3 regions of the Paenibacillus sp. S02 genome follow, and region 2 is predicted to be linked to each of the others. Evidence: riboswitches for the same ligand, from Rfam matches in the RefSeq annotation. Region 2 holds a riboswitch; each other region holds the start of a gene.
The links. A riboswitch is a leader RNA that binds a small molecule or an ion and turns the genes downstream of it on or off. The one in region 2 is predicted to bind glycine.

Region 1: linked by a shared signal. The riboswitch ahead of gcvT (glycine cleavage system aminomethyltransferase GcvT) and the one ahead of KAI36_RS20630 (alanine/glycine:cation symporter family protein) in region 2 are both predicted to bind glycine.
Region 3: linked by a shared signal. The riboswitch ahead of sdaAB (L-serine ammonia-lyase, iron-sulfur-dependent subunit beta) and the one ahead of KAI36_RS20630 (alanine/glycine:cation symporter family protein) in region 2 are both predicted to bind glycine.

Annotation. Positions count from the first base shown of each region.
Region 1 covers NZ_CP073682.1:4,475,330-4,481,175, forward strand. Annotated here, with positions in the region: gene KAI36_RS19810 (BglG family transcription antiterminator) at 1-204, opposite strand, end outside; gene KAI36_RS19815 (PTS mannitol transporter subunit IIBC) at 287-1,765, opposite strand; gene gcvH (glycine cleavage system protein GcvH) at 2,143-2,541, opposite strand; glycine riboswitch at 2,935-3,033, shown strand; gene gcvT (glycine cleavage system aminomethyltransferase GcvT) at 3,210-4,310, shown strand; gene gcvPA (aminomethyl-transferring glycine dehydrogenase subunit GcvPA) at 4,438-5,793, shown strand; gene gcvPB (aminomethyl-transferring glycine dehydrogenase subunit GcvPB) at 5,790-5,846, shown strand, end outside.
Region 2 covers NZ_CP073682.1:4,655,560-4,661,405, forward strand. Annotated here, with positions in the region: gene KAI36_RS20620 (carbohydrate ABC transporter permease) at 1-103, shown strand, start outside; gene KAI36_RS20625 (iron-containing alcohol dehydrogenase) at 252-1,424, shown strand; gene KAI36_RS20630 (alanine/glycine:cation symporter family protein) at 1,482-2,900, opposite strand; glycine riboswitch at 3,060-3,154, opposite strand; glycine riboswitch at 3,173-3,249, opposite strand; gene KAI36_RS20635 (glycoside hydrolase family 1 protein) at 3,418-4,875, opposite strand; gene KAI36_RS20640 (LacI family DNA-binding transcriptional regulator) at 5,087-5,846, shown strand, end outside.
Region 3 covers NZ_CP073682.1:442,942-448,787, reverse strand. Annotated here, with positions in the region: gene KAI36_RS02010 (DUF6359 domain-containing protein) at 1-1,457, opposite strand, end outside; glycine riboswitch at 1,672-1,787, shown strand; gene sdaAB (L-serine ammonia-lyase, iron-sulfur-dependent subunit beta) at 1,999-2,688, shown strand; gene sdaAA (L-serine ammonia-lyase, iron-sulfur-dependent, subunit alpha) at 2,678-3,577, shown strand; gene KAI36_RS01995 (Ig-like domain-containing protein) at 3,650-5,846, opposite strand, start outside.

The DNA.
Region 1 (5,846 bases), 180 kb from region 2:
GTCAGCATCAATACAGATACCGATCCCTGACTTTTTCTCCAGCTTCACCTCATGAGCTGCCAGCCAATGCTCGACTGCGCCCAGTTCCCGATGAACCGTCCTTGTGCTGACATTGATCTTCGTGGCAATTTCCCCGGCTGTAACCTCTTTGGACTGCTCCAGAAGATATTCCACGATGTCACGTTGTCGTTTCGTAATATTCATAAGCGCATACCGTTCCTTCCCAAGCTCATCCCTCCAAGCAGGAGACGTACACTGCATACAGTCCGCCTGATTACGACGGGGATTAAGAATCGGATTTCAGACGTTCAACCAGCGCTTCGTATTCAGGGCTCTTCAGAAAATTGTCAATGGAAATGTGCTCAGCATTCGGGGCTACTGTTTTAGCCCGGTCTGTCAACGTTTTTTGCGTAATGACAATATCCGCATCCTGTGGAATTTCACTGATTGCCGTATTCGTAACTGTCACGCCTACGCCCGCCTGCTTCATTTTTTTGCGTAAAATCGAGGCGCCCATAGCGCTTGAACCCATACCTGCATCACAGGAAAAGACGATCTTGTTCACTTCGGATTTATCCTTGAGCGTTCGATCTGCGACAATCTCGACAGCACGATCAGATTCGTGGTTATCTTCCATTACAGTGGCGTTAGCACTTGCACTCTTGCTTTGATTTTTCATATCTTTCAGGCGAGATGCAGCTTCCTCCAGCCCCTCTTCTTTTTGCTTACTAGTCTTGAGTAACACTGCGGCAACAGCAAAGGATACGACCGCAGCAGCGATCACCCCGCTCAGCATTGGCAAATATCCGCCTTTTGGCGTCATTAGAAAATAGGCGATGATGCTGCCCGGTGAAGGAGCAGCAACCAGTCCGGCACCTGTCAACATAAAACAGAAGGTTCCCACAACACCCCCAGCTATAGCAGCAAGAATCAAAATCGGCTTCATCAAAATATAAGGGAAATAAATTTCATGAATCCCGCCGAAAAAATGAATGATGACCGCTCCAGGAGCCGACGACTTCGCAGAGCCTTTGCCGAACAGGCAGTAGGCCAGCAAAATACCGAGCCCCGGCCCAGGGTTAGATTCAAGCATGAACAGTACGGATTTGCCTGTTCTTGCAGCTTCCTCCAACGCAATCGGACTCAATACTCCGTGATTCAGCGCGTTGTTTAAAAATAATACTTTTCCGGGCTCAATAATGAGGTTGACAAGCGGCAGTAGCCCTGCGTTCACGAGGAACTGTACCCCTGCCGACAATACTTGACTGATCATTTGTACAATCGGGCCGATCGCCACATGGGCAAGCAGTGCTAGAATGGCACCGATAATCCCGGCCGAAAAGTTATTGACCAGCATTTCAAAGCCTGATCTGACCTTGCCTTCAATGGCCTTGTCGAACTTCTTCAATATCCACGCAGCCAGCGGACCAGCTACCATCGCGCCCAGGAACATCGGGATATCGGCTCCCACTATGACACCCATCGTCATAATGGCACCAATCACACCTCCACGCTGTCCATGAATCATCGTGCCCCCTGTATAACCGATCAGTAGCGGCAACAAATAATTTTTCATCGGGTCAACCAATTGTGCAAAACCTTCGTTTGGGAACCATCCGGTCGGAATAAAGAGTGCCGTAATCAGCCCCCACGCAATAAAGGCTCCCATATTTGGCATAACCATACCGCTAAGAAAACGGCCAAAACGCTGTACGGCGACACGAGTGCCTCCTTTTGAACTTGGCTTTGCGTCCAATGTACTCATATTCAAATCCTCCTTGTAGGTAAGCATCACTACCTTTTCTTAAAATTCATACTAAATGACAGCGCTATCTTCATCAACGAAATGAAAACGCACTTTCGTCATGAACGTTGATGACAACATTTAAATTTAAATTATCCGGGAAGGTATTATACCTGCATAATTCTTCTTAATATGACCTGTAGCTATAGAAATTAGTCGAAAAACCGTGCTGGATTATGTATGATTCTTATATGGGAAAAACCCTCTAAGTCAGAATAAAACACGTAATTACGTTTGCAAAAAGACAAAAAAATAGCCGCTACGTCAAATCATAGCGACTATTTTATACAAAAATCGAGCAGACAATTAACCCTCTTACTCCATACTACAATGCTCCATTACTGCTCATCGGAAATCAACTGCTCATACTGATCCGCAGACAGTAGCTTGCCCAAGGCTTCCTCCACATCTTTATCCATCTCTACTTCGATCATCCAACCTTTGTCATAGGGAGATTCATTCACTAGCTCAGGCGTACTTTCCAGCGTTTCATTCACTTTTAATATGGTTCCCGTCACCGGAGCAAAAAGGTCGGATACCGTCTTCACCGATTCAATCGTACCGATCTCCGCTCCCTGCTCAATCGTTGCTCCCGCCTCAGGTAATTCTACAAAAACAATATCACCCAGTTGATGCTGTGCAAAGTCTGTAATACCAATCCGCACCGTTCCATTCTCTGTCCGCTGAACCCACTCATGTTCGTCTGTATACCAAAGTTGCTGCTTCACTTCACCCATTCTGTTCCCCTCACTTCCATATGAATAAAATCGCTTTTGCTCACCTGTATTAGACAGGTTAAGATTATGACAACAAGAACACTCATGTCAATAATACTAACAAAAATACTTCATATCACCTCATATAGCGTACTATATAAAAAATGATAGCTTATAACAAACGCTTACATATCCTTATTTATATATTAAATGTTTTTTCTATTATTTTTGATGACATTTTTATTGACATTTTGAATGAATTTGCGTATTAATGGGTTATAGCAAATGCTTTGGGAAACACACCGACAACTGCAAACGCGGATGAACGCGGAGGGAGAGACTGCCAAAAAGATTCGCATAGCTGTTGCCGCTTGTGAGACATAAGTGCACGCGAATCGGATCAAGTTGTTATCTGCAAAGCCAGGTAATATACCGTTGATCCCGAAGGTAGCGCCGAAGGAGTAAACCTGCATTGCAGGTGAATCTCTCAGGCAAAAGGACCTCTGCCGGACGCATCTCTGGAGAGCATTCGCTATTGGAGCGGATCACCCAAGGGGAAACCCGGTACATACCGGGGTAACTTTCTGGTATCAAGGACAGAGCTGAAAAAAGAGTGTAGACTGCCGTCTATACGTTTTTTTCGGCCTGTCTTTTTTGTTTAGCCGATCACACCGGATAGGAGTGGAATAATGACTAATTTGCGAAAAACACCGCTATATTCGTCCTACGGGACGCAGTCTGGGGTTCGTTGTATTGACTTTGGCGGCTGGGAGCTCCCCGTTCAGTTTAGCGGCATTCAAAAGGAGCATGAGGCCGTCCGGCAACGTGCGGGTTTATTCGATGTATCGCATATGGGCGAATTTTTGGTTGAAGGCAAAGAAGCCGAAGCTTTTCTGCAAAGGGTGACCACGAATGATGTCAGCCAGTTGGAACCAGGTCAGGCACAATATTCACTCCTGTGTTACCCCGATGGAGGTGTAGTAGACGACCTACTTGTTTACTGCAAAGGACCGGAACGCTACATGCTCGTTGTGAACGCATCCAACATCGATAAGGATTGGGATTGGCTAATTCGCCATATGCCTGCATCCGTTCACATGGAGAATGTGTCTGATGCGATAGCATTGCTAGCGTTGCAAGGACCGGGGGCAGCACGTATTGCCGCAGCCGTGGCAGATACGGACATTACGAATCTGGCATCTTTCCGCTTCCATGAGAATGTGCCATTGTTCGGAGCAAAAGCACTTGTCTCACGAACCGGATATACGGGCGAAGACGGTTTTGAATTTTATATACCTGCTGCGGAAGCACCAGCCGTATGGGAGGGTTTGCTTCGTTCCGGTGAGTCGTATGGGCTGATTCCCGCTGGACTGGGTGCTCGGGATACACTACGCTTTGAGGCACGGTTGCCGCTATACGGTCAGGAGTTATCTGCCACGATTTCACCACTCGAAGCTGGTCTAGGTTTCTTCGTCAAGCTGAATAAAGGAGATTTTATCGGTAGAGAAGCACTGCAACGTCAGAAAGAACAAGGGATTCCTCGCAAATTGATCGGGCTGGAAATGATTGATCGCGGTATCCCACGCGCCCATTACCCGGTATTCGCAGAAGGACAACACATTGGTGAGGTCACAACGGGGACTCAGTCGCCCACCTTGAAGCGTAATCTGGGCCTCGCCTTGGTGGACAGTCGTTTTAGCGCCCTCTCCACACCGTTGGAGGTTGAGATTCGTGGCAAACGCCTGCGTGCCGAGGTGGTGGCAGCACCCTTTTATAAACGCCCGCACTGATCTTAAACTCTTTTTATTTCTATAAAGCAAACATGTCAGATATTAACTTCTGGTTTTTTCATCTCACACACTTTTTTATTAGCTAATTTACGTTTAAAATTTTGCTTTTCGAAAGGAGTCAGAACCTATGAAGCAGCATCGTTATCTCCCTATGACTGAACAGGATCAAACCGAAATGCTGCGTGTGGTCGGTGTATCATCCATTGATGATTTATTCAGTGACATTCCAGAGGCCATTCGATATCAAGGGGAACTGCCTCTTTCTTCTCGACTCGATGAGAAAGCCTTAACCCGCCACTTGGCTGAGCTGGCCGGACACAACGCCAATACAGACACACATGCCAGCTTCCTTGGCGCAGGAATTTATGATCATCATATTCCGTCCGTCATCCAGCACATCACTTCACGCTCGGAATTCTATACAGCCTACACCCCCTATCAGCCGGAAGTAAGCCAAGGCGAGCTACAAGCCATTTTCGAGTTTCAGTCGTATATTTGCGAATTGACGGGCATGGCTGTAGCTAATGCCAGCATGTACGACGGAGCGACTGCACTGGCGGAAGCGGGCTCACTGTCCGCCGCAGCTACCCGCCGTAAACAGCTTATCGTATCAAGGTCCGTCCATCCGGAGGCACGTCAGGTATTGGCAGCCTATGCACGCGGTTTGGATTTGGACATCGTGGAGATCGGCTGTTCGGACGGCGTAACGGATGTTGATGCGTTAGCGGCAGCCGTATCGGAACAGACCGCGGCTGTTTTGGTCCAAAGCCCCAACTTTTTCGGAGCCGTGGAAAACCTGAAGCCGATGGCTGACCTCATCCATGCGCACAAAGGTCTTTTGGTCGTCAGTGCCAATCCACTAGCACTTGGCTTGCTGGAAACACCCGGCAAACAGGGCGCGGATATTGTGGTAGGAGACGCGCAGCCACTTGGCATCTCCTCTTCTCTCGGCGGTCCGACCTGTGGATACTTTGCCGTTTCTCAGGCACATATGCGCCGTATCCCCGGCCGTATTGTGGGTCAGACCACAGACCGCAACGGTAAACGCGGCTTCGTGCTGACCTTGCAAGCGCGGGAACAGCATATCCGCCGCGAAAAGGCCACCTCTAACATTTGCTCCAACCAAGCGTTGCTAGCTTTATCTGCATCTGTATACTTGTCTGTCATGGGTAGACAGGGGATCAAGGAAGTAGCCGAGCTAAATTTGCATAAAAGCCGTTATGCTTTAGAGCAATTGCTGAGCTTGAAGGGCGTAACTGCCTCGTTTAACGCACCGACCTTTAACGAGTTTGCCCTTAGACTGCCTGAGGGTACAGATATGAGCAAACTCCAGGCCGAGCTGCTAGCTGCTGGATTTATCGCTGGCTACGATTTGGGCCAGGACTATGAGGAACTTGCTGGTCACATGTTGATTGCCGTGACGGAGCAAAGAACCAAAGAAGAGATTGACCAATTTGTACACACCTTGGGGGGATTGCTATGACACACACCGGACAGGATCAGAAACAAGGGCTGTTGAAGGAACACGATCAAGCG
Region 2 (5,846 bases):
CATTGCGGGCACCCTGCTGGCTGTACTGCCACTTATTATTTTATTTCTTTTCATTAGCCGCCAGTTTATTTCCGATCTTGCCGCCGGAGCGGTCAAAGATTAGATTTACTTGAATTCCCTTATTCATTTCATGTATAATGGTTAATCGTCATTTCAAATAGCTTACATGATGAAGTTAGGTATCCAACAGGAAATCAGGTTAAGCGATTTACGATTTGAACATGAACTATGAACTGAGGGGAACTTACCAGATGAACAAATTCACATATTATAACCCCACCAAATTAATTTTTGGAGACAATCAAATTGAAGAACTGCAGCAGGAGCTGCTGAATTACGGCAAAAACATTTTGCTGGTATACGGAGGTGGAAGTGTCAAACGAAATGGTCTGTATGACCAGGTATTAAACGCGTTAGAGCCGCTACATCTGAACATTCATGAATTGTCCGGCGTAGAACCGAATCCGCGCTTGTCCACCGTTAAGAAGGGCATCGACATTTGCCGAAACGAAAAAATCGACTTCTTACTTGCAGTAGGCGGTGGAAGCGTTATTGATTGCACCAAAGCCATCGCAGCAGGGGCTGAATATGACGGCGATGTGTGGGATATTATCAACAAAAAGCACATGCCGACCCAGGCTCTGCCATTCGGTACCATCCTCACACTCGCCGCCACCGGTTCAGAAATGAATCCGGATTCTGTTATCACCAACTGGGAAACGAACGAAAAATACGTATGGGGCAGCGCGGTGACGCATCCGAAATTCTCGATTCTGGACCCAAAAAACACCTTCTCTGTGCCACGTGATCAGACGGTATATGGCATGGTGGATATGATGAGCCATGTGTTTGAGCAATATTTTCACAATGTTAAAAATACACCGTTGCAAGATCGTATGTGCTTTTCCGTGCTGCAAACCGTGATCGAAACTGCACCTAAGCTGCTGGAAGATTTGCACAACTACGTGCATCGTGAAACGATTTTATATGCCGGAACGATTGCCCTTAACGGAACACTGCAAATGGGCTACTTCGGGGACTGGGCTTCGCATACGATTGAACATGCATTATCCGCTGTATATGATATTCCTCATGCCGGCGGTCTGGCGATCCTGTTCCCCAACTGGATGAGACATACGGTGGATCAGGATGCTGCACGCATGAAGCGGCTGATGCTCAGCATATTTGATTTAGAGACCACTGGTAAAACGGATAAGGAAATTGCTTTGGAGGGGATTGATCGCCTGAGTGCATTCTGGACAAGTCTCGGTGCCCCTTCCACCCTGGCCGATTACAATATTAATGATGAGCAATTGGAAAAAGTCGCAAACATTGCAGCCCGTGAAATGGAATACGGAGGCTTCGGTAATTATAAAAAGCTGAATCAAGAAGATATTTCAGCTATTTTGCACGCATCGTTATAACATTTAAAAGGGAGTGTCCTCAAGCCTGTGATGGCTGAGAGCACTCCCTTTTGAAATTTATGAATTAACCGTTTGTCCTTTTTCTTCTACTTGAATAGCTGCCCCTACACTGGCACCTGCAAGAATGCCCTTTTTCTTATTAGAATTCAGAGAATCCATATAGGTTCGGGTTTCTGCGACTACAATTCCTGATAAGCCGAGCAGTGCAATCAGGTTCGGGAAAGCCATCATTGCGTTAAAGATATCTGCCAGCAGCCAAATCGCATCCAGTTTAATGAACGCGCCCCCGGCAACCAGTACGATGAACAGATAACGGTATGGCTTAATCCACTTGACCCCAAGCAAATATTCAACACAGCGTTCCCCGTAATAGTTCCAGCCGAGCATGGTGGTGAACGCGAACATAATCAGAATGATTGTGAGCAGTTCTGCCCCCAGCGGGAATGCGCTGGAAAATGCTTGCTGAGTCATCAGGCCCGCATCGGTAGGCCCGCTCCACACACCACTAACCAGTAGCGTCAACCCAGTCATCACACAAATAACCATCGTATCAATAAACACGCCTGTCATGGAAATTAGCCCTTGCTCCGCAGGCCATTTGGTTTTGGCAGCTGCAGCTGCAATCGGTGCGCTTCCCAATCCGGCCTCATTGGCAAAAATACCTCTGGCTACCCCACTTCGCATCGCTAGCATAATCGTAGCTCCGGCAAATCCGCCCGTTGCAGATGTAGTTGAAAATGCCGAATGGAGCACCAGCGCAATTGCGGCAGGAAGTTGGTCAGCAAACCGAATCAGTACGATGAGACAGATCAGTACGTACAAGCCTGTTTTAAAAGGAACGACCTTCGTCGATACCTTGGCAATGCTTTTGAGTCCTCCAATAGTAACAAGTCCTGTAAGGATAGCAATAATCAGTGCTGTTACAATGGGCGGAACGCCAAAACTGTTTTCAGTCGAAGATACAATCGCTTTGACCTGCGGAAACGTTCCAATCCCGAACAACGCTACCAGCATGCCTGAAAAAGCAAACAGCATCGCCAGCGGTTTAAAACGGCGTCCCAGACCTTTCTCAATATAATACATCGGGCCGCCGGAAAATTGCCCATTCCGATCCTTCACCCGGTATTTTACCGCAAGTACACCTTCCGCATATTTCGTCGCCATCCCAAAAAAGGCGGCAACGACCATCCAGAACAAGGCACCCGGCCCGCCCAGCTTAATGGCTGTCGCTACGCCGACAATACTTCCTGTGCCAACTGTAGCCGCCAACGCTGTACTCAAAGCCGCAAAACTACTTACATCCCCGCTGCCTTCATTCGGTGCCTTACCGATCAGCTTGATCGCCAGGGGCAGGCGGAATACCTGCAGCATCTTCAAACGTATGGTCAGCCACAACCCCGTTCCCATGACAAGAATGATGAGAGGCGCCCCCCATATCCAACTGCTAATCGCTTCTAACACATGTACCAAATTCATTTCAACCCGCTCCTCCAGCATATTAGAAAACAAAAAAGAGTCAAATCCGCTGATTCGACTCCTGGAGAGGTTAAAGGCACGAAAAAATACAACCATCTTGCGCAGGTTTCTGCCTCTAATAGCTTATAAAAAAGCCTAGGGCATTCCCTGTCACAGGTTATTCGCGTCTCTGTCCTTTTGCCTGAGAGTTTAAGCAGATGTTCTCTGCGGTGCACCTTCGGCGCCCAATTAAGGGTCTCTCCAGAGTTCTGTCCGTTTACGGTCCCCGCTTGTTGCTGTAATCAGCCTAAGCACCTGAGAGTTTTGCCCCTTCGGTCGGAACTTTCGTTCCATCTCCCGCAAACATCAACCAGACATATGAAATTTTTATTTATTATACAGAAAACTTTCAGCTTATTACAAGTGAAAAGTTTGTGAAACCCTCTGAAATATTATTATTATGTCTATCAAAAAAGCGGGTACAGCAGATTGCATCCTTAGGATGTCCTCTGCTATACCCGCCCGAGACGATATGGAATTACAATTCTTCACCATTGGTTGCAATCACATTTTTATACCAGTTAAATGAGTCCTTTTTGGAGCGTTTGAGCGTTCCGTTACCGTCATCATCCAGATCAACGTAAATAAATCCGTAGCGCTTGGACATTTCGGAAGTAGACATGCTCACAAGGTCGATAGGACCCCAGCTGGTGTAGCCAAGCAGATCAACACCGTCGGCAATCGCTTCCTTCATTTGAACAATATGCTGACGCAAGTAATCAATACGATATGTGTCATGCACAGATCCGTCTTCTTCTACCTTATCATAAGCACCTAGGCCATTTTCCACGATAAATAGCGGCTTTTGGTAGCGGTCATATAACGTGTTCAGCGTAACACGCAGACCGATCGGATCAATTTGCCATCCCCAGTCAGAGGACTGTAAATATGGATTTTTCACGCCACCAATCAGGTTTCCTGCTGCTTTCTCACCTTCTGGACCTGCAGAAACGGTCAAGGTCATGTAATAGCTGAATGAGATATAGTCGACCGTGTTATTTTTTAAAATTTCGGCATCCCCTGGTTCTGTGTGTATAACAACATTATTTTCTTCAAAATAACGATTCATGTAGTTGGAATATTCCCCACGGGCATGCACATCCGTAAAGAACAGGTTCATCTGATTTTCATGCTGGGCTTTCAGTATATCCTCTGGGTTACACGTATGTGGATAGCTTTCCAAACGAGCTAGCATACAGCCGATTTGAGAGCCCGGGATGATCTCATGTCCTCGTTTTGTCGCCAGTGCACTAGCTACAAATTGATGATGCAGTGCTTGGTATATCGCTTGTTGTTTGTTTTCTACGCGGTCAATAACCACCCCGCCACCGGTAAACGGACTCATGGTCATTACATTGATTTCATTAAAGGTCAGCCAGTATTTTACTTTATCCTTATAGCGTGTGAACACCGTTTCGGCATAATTTACGTAGTGCTGTATAACTTCACGACCCAGCCAGCCATTATACTTCTGAGTCAAACCCAGCGGTGTCTCATAATGTGACAATGTTACCAGCGGTTCAATACCATATTTGCGCAGCTCATCAAATACATTGTCGTAGAATTGCAGTCCCGCTTCATTCGGCTCGGCATCATAGCCATTCGGAAAAATCCGCGACCAGTTGATGGACATACGAAATACCTTAAAGCCCATTTCCGCGAACAATGCAATATCTTCTTTGTAGTGGTGGAAGAAGTCCACACCTTCACGCTTTGGAAAACGGGCATTGACTTTGCCTGCCAAAATGTCTTCGAGTCGCTCGGACGAAATCTCCATAGCATGATCGTTCTTGCGCTCTGCTTTGGGTACATAGGCAACCATGTCCGCACTGGACAATCCTTTTCCATCTACGTCAAAAGCGCCTTCCAATTGGTTAGCTGCGGTTGCACCACCCCACAAGAAGTTTTTCGGAAATCCTTTTAGCGTCTTCGTCATGGTATAAAAACCCTTTCCGTATTTAAGATTTTTACTTTGGTCAAGTAATCCCATCATGTGCTGCAAATGTGAATCAATACCTAACGGTAACCGTTCTCCTTTGAAAAGCATTGACAGATGCTTTAAAATAGACGTAATGCCTTCATAAGCATCCTAATCGTTGTAACGCGTTTCATGTCAAGTATTTTTTTCTTATGTGAGGAGAAGCACCATGTCGAATCTTGATCAAATTGCAAAACTGGCGGGCTTTTCCAAAGCTACGGTATCCAGAGTATTAAATCAGTCACCCCATGTCAGTCACGAAACAAGAACTAAGATTTTGAAAATCATGCAGGAATTAGATTATGTTCCTAATCGGAATGCCATTTCTCTATCCAAGGGTCAGACGCTTCAGATCGGTATCATTACTTCAACTATTAATGAAATTGTTCTCGCTTTTCTGGACAGCTTTGTAGAAGTAGCCGGCCAGTATGAATTCCAAACCATTATTTATACTTCGGGAGAAGACAAAAAGAAAGAACTTCAAGCCTTTGAGGATTTAAAAAGAAAAAGAGTCGATGCGCTGGTCATCATTTCCTGCGTGAATGACACTGATTTTTTGAGCACCTATTGCAAATATGGCCCGATCGTTTCGTGGCAACGAATGGAGCATACCGATATTCGCTCCGTCGCTATGGATCAGTATGAAGGATATATGTTAGCACTCAAACATTTGATACAAAAAGGCTATACTCGTATAGCCAATGCTTTTGGTCGTCCGAGCAGCATCAATACCCATAGCAGACAACGAGCCTACGAACAAATCATGAGTGAGCACAATCTGCCAGTGTTGCAACACTGGAATCACTCTTCTATTTATAATATCCGTGATGGCGAACAGGTCGTACGGGATTTGTTACAGCGTCGGGAAGAATTCCCAGAGGCTATTTTATGTGCTAACGATTATGTAGCAGTGGGCATTCTCTGCGAAG
Region 3 (5,846 bases), 1.8 Mb from region 2:
GTGGGTTGATCCAGAGTCAAGCCTGCCACATCAGACAATTTCGTGTAGTCCTGCTTCCATGCAAGCCATTGGACCGTTTGTACCAGGAAGGTGGAATCATCCACTTCCTTGAAACCATCATATGTCTTCTTCGACTGTCCGTTTTCCTCACGCACATATTTCGGTGTAGCATCTTCTACAGGGGAAGAATCACCGATGAACGCTGCCTTGCCTTGACCTACCTTGGAGATAGCAGCATAAGGTCCTTCCGCACGGCCCCCGCCGTTATAAACTCCCTGGTCTACCGCATTCCCCCATTTTTTCGTGCCTGAAGGGATATAAGCAATGCCTTTAGCCTTGGTAGGATCAATAATAGCCAGCGTAGATCCTGCATGCATTGCAATCGAGCGCACACCCTTAGTAATGCCGAAAGATTGATCTGCGGCTACAATGTCGGTAGCATTCACATCGCCAAGCGCATTGTAACGGAAACGAACGCCAAAGTTGGTCGCCAGCCAATCGGAGCTTGTTAATCCTTGCATCGCCGGTGATGCAGCTTCTTCTGCAGTCATGCCTTTGGCCGGATTAGTATAGGCTCCACGACGGTAGCCATTCATAACCTCGGAGGAATCCCAACGGTTTTTGTTACGGTCCGCATTATAATGATCGGAGATGAAGAAGACGCTCCCCCCGTTATTCACGTATTGCAGCAGGGCAGCCTGCTCAGATGCCTTAAAGGCAACATTCGCTTCACCAATAATGAACACATCATATTGGCGCAGCTTGTCATATGTTATGGCCTGCTCTCCATAAGTAAAAGGAATGGGACGGTTCAATTGGTCTACCGTAAAGCCTACATTACGCAGTCCATTGGCAAAGTCGGAGAAGGCGCCTTCAATGACCCAATCTGCTGCACCAGCGGTCTGTGCGTGCGTATTATCGAACAGCACCTTTTTGCCTTTTCCATCCGGCAATGTAGTACCAGGTTGACCCGGGTTGCCAGGTTCACCTGGTTCACCCGGCTCGCTTCCGTTCACAAGTTCAACAGCGCTTGGGCTTTTCACTCCACCAAAATTATTGTAGGCGCCGAGTGTACCCGTCACACGAATTTTGCTGCCGATCAGCTCAGGATGGCCTGATAGCCCATATTGCCCTCTGTACGCTGAAGTCAGCTGTACATCCAACAGATTAGACGTATTACGTTCATTTGCCTGATCGGCAATCAGTACGTTAAAATCATTCGCGAACGGAGAAGAAAAGTTAGCCGTTTTCGATCCGGTAGCATGTCCGACGATGTAACCTTCCACCGTCACCGTACCTCCACTGCTTTGGCGCTGAAGTGCTTCAGCTACTGTCAAGGCTCCGTCCGCCTTGACCTGACCGAATGGAACGAGGATCCCAATCAGCAGTGATACGATCGCTGCTAGATGCAACATCCCTTTTAAGCGTGAAGCTGTGAATCGCAAGCCTTTTACCATACGTCAATATCCCTCCTATGATTTCCATAAATATACTTGTCCTTTATCAGATTAGCCGCCAATCTTCTAATTCCTTCCTGGTTTCATCCATAATTATGTAAATTTTAATCTTTTTTATTGGAAACGCACCTGCTTATGTAAAAATTAAACCTGTGATTGACACCGAGCACGGCATACATTACGCTAAGAAAGACATGTAGAACGTTATACGCGAATGAAGATGACGGGAGAGTCTGTCCAGGGAGCCTACACTCTGGCGGCACCGAAGGAGCAAGACGCCAGCACCCGGCTGGCGGATAATCTCTCAGGTCCATGTATCGTCATCTGACGCAACTCTGGAGAGAGCGCAAGCCACCCAAGGGGTAAGGCGGTAAGAACACCGCACGAAACTCTCAGGTAACGAGGACAGAGATAAGGGAAACTTCCTTATCCTGTCCTTTTTTGTGCTCACATTGTGCGTCAGCATTAGGAACCGTCATAACCGCGCAAAGACGCGGAAATACCATAAAGTATGGTATTAGAACATACAGGGGGCCACACCATGCGTTTCAAAGATGTATTTTCTATTATCGGTCCGGCCATGACCGGACCTTCCAGTTCACACACCGCAGGCGCGGTACGGCTCGCACGCGTTGCCCGGCACTGGCTCGGGACGCAGCCTGACCGTGCCCGCATGACACTGTACGGCTCCTTTGCCGATACGTATAAAGGACACGGTACAGACCTGGCGCTCATCGCAGGGCTGCTTAATTACGATACGGACGATCACCGGATTCCGGATGCCGAGCAATGGGCAGAGCAAGCCGGGATGGCCGTGGAATTCGCCGTCAGCGGACTCCCCGCGCCTCATCCGAACACTGTCCGTTTCGAGCTGTGGAAGGGCGAGGATCAGCGCACACTGTTGGGCTCCTCCATCGGCGGCGGCAGCATCCATGTCCAGCAGCTTAACGAATTCCGGGTCAATCTGACCGGGGAGCTGCCTACGCTGGTGCTTCTCCACTCGGATAAGCCCGGTACATTGGGCGCGATAACTTCAGCGCTGGGCGCGGCCCACATTAACATTGCCTATATGCACGTAGATCGCAAAGGCCGGGATGGTGAAGCACTCACCGCCATTGAAACGGACAGTTCTGCTCCAGCTGAACTGATTGCGGAACTGCGTTCTTTACCTCATATGTATGAAATTAAGATGATTAATTTGAAAAAAGGAGCTGAATCCGATGCGGTTTAGCCATCTGCATGAAATCAGCGCTTTATGCGCTGAAGAATCCACCACAATTGGCCGCTTGATGATTCAAGAGCAGGTACAAGAGACGAATACAACGGAGGAAGAAATCTTTCGCCAAATGTCTGATTATTATGAAGTCATGAAGGAAGCCGTTCATCGCGGTCAGACACAAGACACCGTATCCCGCAGTGGATTGACGGGCGGTGACGGCAAGCGCCTAGCCGAGTATCTGCGGTCAGGGGAAACCTGCTCCGGTGATGCCTCCGCGCTCGCCATGGCTTATGCCCTCTCCGTGTCGGAGGTTAACGCATCCATGGGTCGCATTGTCGCCACGCCTACCGCAGGCTCATGCGGGGTTATCCCTGGTGTGTTCATCAGTGCGCAGGAGCGGTTCGGCTGGGATGATGAGCATATGGTGAACGGCCTGTTCGCCGCTGGAGCCATTGGCTACGTGATCGCCAACAACTCCTTCATTTCTGGCGCGGAGGGAGGCTGTCAGGCTGAGATTGGCTCAGCTATCGGGATGGCGGCTGGCGCTATGGTCGAGCTGCGCGGTGGTACGCCTGAACAGGCTGTTCACGCCGTGGGTCTCGCTCTTAAGAACACGCTCGGCCTGATTTGCGACCCCGTCGCCGGACTCGTGGAGATTCCGTGCATCGTGCGCAACGGGCTGGGAGCCGTGACTGCACTTGCCGCAGCGGACATGGCTTTGGCGGGTGTGCGCAGCGCTATTCCGTCTGACGAAGTCATCGACGTGATGCTTGAAGTCGGCAGTGCGATGCCGTCGAAGCACCGCGAGACCGCCAAAGGCGGCTTGGCCCAGACGCCGACTGGCAAGCGTTTGACCGAATCACTTACACGCAACACACCGACCAAGAAGGAAAAGTCATAATTTATAAGCGGTAGCCTCCTTAAAATAAAAGAGCAAGCATATCGTCCTTGGACGTATGCTTGCTCTTTTGTTTTACTGAACGGTTACCTGTACCTTCGTCATTTTACCTGCATATTTCACAGTAATTACAGCTTTGCCCTTGCCCTGTGCCTTAATGTTACCGTCTTTGACGGTCGCAACAACAATTCTGGACGAGGACCAGACTGCCGGTTTGGAAACATCCTTCTCCGACTCATCCTTATACGTGGCTGTAGCCGTAACCTTAGCCAGCTGTCCTGCCTTCAAATTCAAAGCAACTTCGTCTGTTTGCAGGTATTTAAGCGTATCAACATCCACGGGTACGCTGATTACCTTCCCGCCAAACTTCGCCTGAATGTTAGCTTTACCGTAGCTAACCGCAGTAACCTGACCCTTTTTAACAGTGGCTACCTTGTAATTAGACGTTTTCCATTCCGCTTGGGCCGTAACGTCCTTTTCTTTACCATCACTGGATTTAACCACAATCGCGATGGTTTTTTGATCTCCAGATTTGAGCGATAGCGCGATTGCATCCGCTTCAATCTTTTGCGCTACGTCCACTTCTACCGTAAACGTAATGTTTTGCTTGCCATATGAAGCAGTCACCGTTGCCTTACCGCTACCATTCGCTTTGATCAAACCTTCGCTAACTTCAACCACTTTTACATTGCTAGTTGTCCAAGTGGCGTCCTTGGTTACATCTGTTTTTGTACCGCCACTCTTAACTCCTGTTACTTTCAGCTGCTTCGTTTCCTGAGCACCAAGCGCAATTACACGCGAGTCTGTTTCCAGACGATCTACAAGGCCCACTTGTACGTTTATTGTCAGTTTTTTGCCGTTGTAGGTCGCTGTAATAACCGCTTTACCAGCGGATTTACCCGTAATCGTTCCTTTGGACACGGAAGCAATATCTTCCGCACTTGAAGTCCACTCTGCATCCTGTGTCACGTCTTCTTTACGTCCATCCGCATAAGTAGCTGTCAAAGTTGCAGTATAGTCCTCATCAATATCAATCGTTGCCGTTTTGGAGGACAAAGACAGATCACCGGGTACATTTACAGATACCGTAGCTGTAGCTGTTTTGCCGCCATAAGAAGCGGTGATGGTAGCCTCACCTGTTTTATAACCTGTGACTTCTCCCGCGCTGACAAAAGCGATATCTTCATTGCTGGACTTCCACTCTGCCTTACTTGTGATATCTTCTTCCGTACCTGTTACGTACGTTGCGGTCAGCTTGAGCTTTTTGGATTCCTTGGCATTCAGGCTCAGCTTGTCCTCACTCAAATCCAGATATCTGGAGGTTTCGACATCTGTCTTGATCGAAACGGTCTTATCTCCATACTTAGCGGTCACCGTAGCCGAACCCGCTCCAATGGCCATAATCGTTCCCTTATTCACAGTCGCAATTTTTTCATCGCTTGATGTCCAAGTAGCTTTATCTGTGATATCCGTTACCGTCCCATCTGGATAAACGGCAGAAACTTGTATTTTTTTAGATTCATCCAGACGGAGAAAAATATTGGATTCGCTGGCTTTCAGCTTATTCGTTTGATCGACATCTACCGAAATCGTAGCGGACATCGTGCCATATTTACCTGTAATTGTCGCCTTTCCCGCGCTATAGCCGGTAATGGTGCCTTTCAGTACATCCGCCACAGCTGCATTGCTGGAGCTCCACTCAGCGGACTCTGTCACGTCCTGTACCGATCCATCCGGGAACGTCGCTGAAAGTTTAACCTTCTCAGCATCCTTCAACAAAAGAGAAACCTCTGATGAACTGACATCGAGACGTTTAACCTGCTCCACCTGCACAGCAATGGTTATGGTCTGTTGACCATATACGGCCTTAATATTGGCTGTACCTGCTCCCTGAGCGGTAACCAATCCGTTAACTACTGTTGCTACCTTTTGATTATCGGAGGTCCAAGTAGCATCACCCGAAACCTGAGCTGTTGTATTATCACTGTATGTCGCTGTCAAATCAACCTGTCCTGTACCGCTTGAACGCAAGTTCAGGCTTTGTACACTGGATGTCAGCGCCTTAACCTTTTTCGTTACATGCACCTGAACCGATTGCACCTTCTCTTTATAGGTCGCAACCACGGTGGCTTCCCCTTCAGCCTTGGCCGAAACTGTACCGTTATACACGGTAGCAATAGTTGTATTATCACTTTTCCAATCCGTGCTTACGGTTACATTCGAGGTTGTCCCATCGCTAAAAACAGCAGTAGCCGTCAACGCAGCCGTATCT